DNA from 2 places in the Paenibacillus jepli genome. Region 1 is predicted to be linked to the other one. Evidence: riboswitches for the same ligand, from Rfam matches in the RefSeq annotation. Region 1 holds a riboswitch; the other holds the start of a gene.
The links. A riboswitch is a leader RNA that binds a small molecule or an ion and turns the genes downstream of it on or off. The one in region 1 is predicted to bind cyclic di-GMP.
Positions count from the first base shown of each region.

Region 1 (3,125 bases):
CTCCGTCAGCTCCACACCCAGCGAGTAGAGCTTGCGCAGCACCTGCTCCGTGATCAGTGTATGCGCCGGCCACGCCAGCACATGATGTTTGGTATATACATTTTTATTGAGACTGCGGCCTATGAAGGGATGATTGCCGGTCTGATGCTCAGCACACACGATCCGATTCTCCGTTTCTGTCTTGAGTAGAATTCATCACCAGGCGGTTCTGGCGGACGCGAAACTCCATTTGTTCGACTGGCTCCAGGATATCCCTGGCAAACCGCCCTACGACTACCCTGCCTTCGTACATCCGGGAGACCACTACCCGCTCGCCCGCCTTTAGTAGGGTACTGCCGCCGGATTTGCCGCCCACGATCATCGCCGAGATCGAGCCCTCCGCCTCCAATTGAGAGCCCCGGCACACCGAGTCATGCTCATGAAAGACGATATGCCCTTTGGAGAACAGCTGGCTTTGCACAACTCCCTGCTTTTTGATCACGATGTCTCCGCCCGACATGATGCTGGTCATGTTGCACTGCTCCAGCTCGGTTCGCACGTCCAGCTCCTCACACCGCTTGATGGAATCCACTGTCTCGATCAGGATGAATTGCAGCTCATCTAACAGCTTTGACAGATTGGAGGTTTCCCGAAGCGGCAGCTGCAGCTCTTGCAGCTTGTTCTTCAGCTCGCCCAACTGACCGTTCTGGATCTGCTGGATATTGGAGATGCACTGCAGGATTTCCTTGACGGTAAGCGGGATCTGCCGGAACTTGGTTTCCAGCAGCAGCTGGAACATCTGCCGCTGCGAGACGGTCTGACCTCTTGACACTGCCATCGTCCCCAGCTGCTTCATGGTGCTCCGCAGCTGCTGGAGTTGACCGTTCAGATTGTTCGAGTGCGTGCACAACCGATTGAATAGCACGCCGTAATGTCCGGAATAAAGCTTGCTGCCGATAGCGTTGCCCTTGATATAGATGCTTCCCGTTGCTGTGGCAGTGGCGCGATAGACATTGCCCATGACGTAGATATCACCGAGCGCTTCTACGATCATGCCGTCGGTAATATTGCCGTAGATGATCACGTCTCCGGAGAATACGATGTTGCCCGTCTTCATATCGACATCTCCCGGCACGACATGCGTAGTCGTAATATCGATCAGCTTGATGCGCTCGCCGGTGATCCGCGGCCGGCCCTCCTTGAGCGCGTATGCGTCATGATGGGCCAGCCGGATATGGTTTTTGGCCACCAGCATGATGTCCTTGGAGCGCGGCGGGTCGATCGGCGTTCCAAATACATCATAGCCCGGGAGTCCGGGGACCAGCGGGATTTTGCGGGCGACCAGCTCGCCCACTTTCACGGACGGGATTTTCAAATGGTTGCGGTAATCGATCATACCGTTGACCTCTTCGAACTCGCTGATGATCTGCTCCTTGAAGAAGATTTCCAGCGTCGCGTCTCTGCCGGGGGTTGGATCCTTGCCTCTGGCGATCAACACAGGCTGATAGGTAGGATGGTCGAGTTCGCGCTGGATAGCCTGATAATCCACCTTCACCATCGCGAATTGTTCGAGCTCGGGAGCGATATCGATCAGGGTCAGCCGTTTGGGCAGTTCATACGGTACCCGTTCCGTCTTGACCAGCAGTTCAGCGGTTGCCGGTGTATCCTGCAGCCGCAGCCGATGACGCTCATTGGCGAGCAGGACGAACCATGCACGCATCCGGTCCGGCGAGAATTTGATATGGAACTGCGGCGTCTCCTCGAGCTCCCACTCCACCTGATCCCCGGGCTGCACCTGACAGCGGCTCGCCAGCGGCTCGCCATTGATCCGGAGTCTGACGGGAGGAGCTGCTTCGATGAACGGGTCTTCGCCCGGCTCACCGGTAGGGAGCAACTCGATCCGGTTGTCCTTGATCTTCAGGAAAGCGCGCATGCCAATTGAGGGACCTGATTGCGGCTCCCGCAATGCTCCCTCATCCTCTTGGAGATCCAACTGGCTGATCAACTCGAATAACTGGTCTTCCGACATCCGAGAAGACATTGGAATCACATTCCTTCCACGCAAAATAAACAGCAAAGCCAACCCATCTAGTCAGGGATAGCTTTGCTGTTCCACTATTCCCTACTATTCGGTAACCCAGCCACCGATAGCATCCGAAGATCCCTTAGGTCTGTAGCTTTGCGTCCCCGACTTTCGTCGGGTTTGCCTTTTTCGCAGTAGAAATCACATGATATAGTCCTTTGTGACCACAAAAACCAGCGTCAAAATTCGACACAGTAGTCTATAAGTATTATAATCAACTCATAAAATGGTGTCAATCGCCAATTCACATAATTATTGACATCTGATTCCAGCCCAATTAGCTGCATTCACTGTTCATGGCGGATATCTCCTATGTCGTTGAATAGCTACCCTGTTAATTATTGATGCCGTAAAATCAGCCTCCGGTTGACTTTTAATATCCGGGAGCGTATAAATGAAGTAGCTGATATACTTTTCGTTGACGGGAAATAGTAGGTCTGACATCCAAGGGTCTCTTCAGAGAGCCGGCGGCAGCTGCGAGGCCGGCGGGACCAGTCAGGCAGAAGATCCTCCCCGAGAATCCTGACCGAACCCTCCTCTGCGGGGTAGTAGGCTGTGGACGGTATCCTCCGTTAGCGGGAGCACGTATGGTGGTACGTGACAGAGAGCCGCTGCATCCGGTAGGAGCATTGCAGCGGAATAAGGGTGGTATCGCGAGTCTATCTCGTCCCTGTGGGACGGGATTTTTTTGTTTTCAAGGAACCTTTCGGTGCTGAAAACCGACTTTTTGAACACGGATTATTAGAAAAACAATTATATTAGGTTACGGAAGGGAATGATCCGAGATGAATCAAAACACAGGTGACAACAAGCCGCCGGTAACGTTGACCGATATCGTCTTTGCCCAGCATCTGCTCAAGGATGTCGTCAACCGGACGCCGCTGCAGCACAGTCGGGTGCTGTCCGAACGATATGGATGCAATGTACTGCTCAAACGGGAGGATCTGCAGGTCGTCCGTTCCTTCAAACTGAGGGGTGCCTACCATGCCATGAAATCCCTGTCGGCGGAGCAGCTTGCACGAGGCGTCGTCTGTGCCAGCGCGGGCAATCATGCTCAAGGCGT
Region 1 covers NZ_JBDFMD010000001.1:4,458,940-4,462,064, reverse strand. The annotation lists gene ABC336_RS19250 (HD-GYP domain-containing protein) at 1-159, opposite strand, end outside; gene ABC336_RS19245 (flagellar assembly protein A) at 149-2,020, opposite strand; cyclic di-GMP riboswitch class I at 2,108-2,197, opposite strand; T-box leader at 2,472-2,737, shown strand; gene ilvA (threonine ammonia-lyase IlvA) at 2,848-3,125, shown strand, end outside.

Region 2 (3,125 bases), 440 kb from region 1:
TCCGCTCTTTCAGCAAGCTGCTCCTGCGTCAACCCCAGTTTTTCCCTTAATGCCCGAATTCGTTGACCAAAAACTTCCCTTATGGATAACAATATGACCACCACCTTATGTTTTCAGCTTATAAGGTGGATTTTCACAAATGAACACACGATAAGTTCCCTATTTATAAAACTCATAGTGTCTGTTATAATGAATTCATCTACTAGCTTTTATTGGGGTCGGAAAAAAACGAACTCGAAAAGATTAGACATGCAATTACGGGGAACCTTATAATAGAGGTTAGGTTTATATCCTTGCATTTTTATTTCTGCTCACCAAAAAAAGATGCGCAATAGCATCTTTTTTCGGATACTGATCTTTTACTTTTCATCAAACGGGTCATATTCCAATAATGCTGTTCGGCTTTTAATTTTGCGGTATATTTTCTGCAAAATTCGTTTCCGATGATAGAAAAACGCGCGGCGCGATAATCCCAAGCGGTCCATGGCGGTTGAAAACGCCAGTTGATCTTGATATCGCAATTGAACGAATCGTCTTTCCTCTGGGGTGAGAGCCGAGAAAGCGAATTCGATCAATCCGATTCTGGATTTAAGAAACGGTATTTCATGCTCGGTGATTTCCAAACGATGAATGACTGTGCGAAGCAACGCGTCATTGGGTTGGCCGTAGCCATGGATCGCCACTTCATGCAACGCTTTGGTCAAGCCCGGAATATGCACAAGCTCTGTTTGCGCATATTCCAGCCGTGCTTTCCAATCCGCATAAGCCATTAACCAAGTCTCAACTTTTTCATAAGGGGTTATTTGTTCAACTAGCAACATAAGTCTCTCCCCCCGTTTCCTATCCGGCTATCCAGACATAATTCACACTCCATTTCTTTTCGACACATGTCGATCATCCTTTCATTCATCATTTTGGGGACAACCCAAACGGTGAATGAGAAAAAAGAACCACGTTGAGCTTGTCCCGTTCTTCACATGACAGACTCCACCTATCCAATGCATCATCCTTTAGTTGCTTTTGCCACAAATCCCTCCTATTCATAGTGGGTCATTTATCCTTATCCATATCCCACCTTACCCCTCATTGTACCTATTTCCGATGTCATTCGGCAGGGTGATTTATTTATCACCCTTAAACCTGTGAATCCTGTCGAAGTAGATCGTATTTCGTCACCTCAAAGAGCATCGTGCTATTTATTGTCCATAATATCCACTAGTCCAAGCCGCCTTGCCTTTTCTGCTGCTTCTTTGATCGATTTTGTACCGAGCTTTCTCCTAATATGACGAACGTGCGTCTTCATCGTATTTGGTGAAATACCCATCAATTGGATCAACTTGGGCTGGGAATGACCTAAACTGATTAATTGAAGCACTTCCCTTTCAGTCATAGTCAACTTACAACTAAGTTCCTGGCGCTTCAGCCGGATGAGTTCCTCGCGAAGTACCTTCGATGCTCTCGGATGTAAGGATGAGCTACGGTGATACGCTTCCCGAATTGCGATAACGATGTCTCGCATATCGGTTTTGCTTATAAAGTTTACCGCCCCGACTGTAAATGCCTCGACGATCGTTTCAGGATCTGTACTTGAGGCCATAGCAATAATAGGAACATCTTTTTTTGCGAGAATGTCCTTTGTAGCATCTAACCCATCACGCCCAGACGACTGTAGCGTTGCATTCACTACCACAACATCCACGTCCAACTGTAAACTAGCTCGCAATGCCTCTTCTTTGGTGGCAGAAGTGTTAATGAGATGAATATCCGTCGCTTTTTTGAGCAATCCTGCAAAGCGACTGCACCATTCTCGGTCACTATCCACTAGCACTACATTAATACAATCTTTGCTTTTCTCAGATATCATAGGCAATTCCCAATGAAAGTCTATTCTGGATATCATACTGCCCTCCTCAGTTTTCTAAATAAACAAATAACAAAAACACGACCCCATAGGCCGTGTATGGCAAATTGGGTAGCCCGGCGGTCATCACTTGAACAGTGAGAAGATCCGTGGCTTTGCGTCACTGCCTTTCGACAGTTTTGCCGTTTTCCATATTGAGTTGCCGGTCAACCGAAATCGCGATGCAGACTTAGGTGTTGATTTCATTTAGTTGACATCAAATAGAGTAATACGTTTGCTTGATGTTACTAGAGATTCTCTCTCTCTGCTACAACATCATGTTCGTTTTAATTTGTCACACAATTTGTTATGCAATTTGTTATACAATTTGTCATTCCAGCTAATGAATGGTGAGCCGATTTCCCGTCACGTCAACCGAATGGTCCTTGACCGGCAGATGCTCGATCTCTCCCAGCCGAAATTCTGTATTGGTAAATCCGCTTTTGCTCGCATTTTCGCGGGCGCGGCTGACCATTTCCGGTGTCATATCCACACCAATTACGCGGCCGGATGCGCCTACCTGACGAGAGGCAAGAAAGCAATCAAACCCGCCGCCTTTGCCCAGGTCCAGCACAACTTCTCCCGGTTGCAACCCGGCAATGGCTTGCGGATTGCCACAGCCGAGGCCAAGGTTCGCCCCATCCGGAACGGCTGTCAGTTCTTCTGATGGTAGCCCATTTTAGAGGAAACGTCTACGGGCGACTCGCAGCAAGTATTGGCTGGCGCACAACAGGACTCCGCCCCTACGCCCTGTAAGGCGATTTCCTTATACCGATTACGAACGTTTTGACGAATATGATCACTACTCACTTGATTCATGAAAGATCACTCCTTAGTTTAATTTTATAAAATCAACAGCAGCCCATAGAGCAGCAGGCCGTTGGTGTTGCACGGATGATTTGTTGTCTGCTGAAGAATCGGCCAGAATGCTTTTGCATGGCGGCTGACCATTTCCACGCTTCTCTAGCGGATCGTTCAATTTCCCTTTGGCGTTGTTTCATGAGCATTTCCACAGCAAACCAATTGAGGTTCATGTCGGTCCCATCCTTTATCGATAATGTGTTACGACTTCAAGGAGCCATCCTATAGCGATGGGCCTGCGGTGCAGTAATATGCTGTACATAGGCTGAAGCGCTTTGGCTGATCGCCTTGTCTTCGGCTGAGACAACTCCATAATGGACAAAATGAGGAAGAAAGTACATTCCGGTCAAATTCGCCGTCGCTT
Region 2 covers NZ_JBDFMD010000001.1:4,899,791-4,902,915, reverse strand. The annotation lists gene ABC336_RS21135 (helix-turn-helix domain-containing protein) at 1-92, opposite strand, end outside; gene ABC336_RS21130 (hypothetical protein) at 360-821, opposite strand; gene ABC336_RS21125 (response regulator) at 1,193-1,900, opposite strand; cyclic di-GMP riboswitch class I at 1,969-2,055, opposite strand; partial or broken gene ABC336_RS21120 (methyltransferase domain-containing protein) at 2,268-2,719, opposite strand; gene ABC336_RS21115 (hypothetical protein) at 2,752-2,934, opposite strand.
Region 2: linked by a shared signal. The riboswitch ahead of ABC336_RS21125 (response regulator) and the one ahead of ABC336_RS19245 (flagellar assembly protein A) in region 1 are both predicted to bind cyclic di-GMP.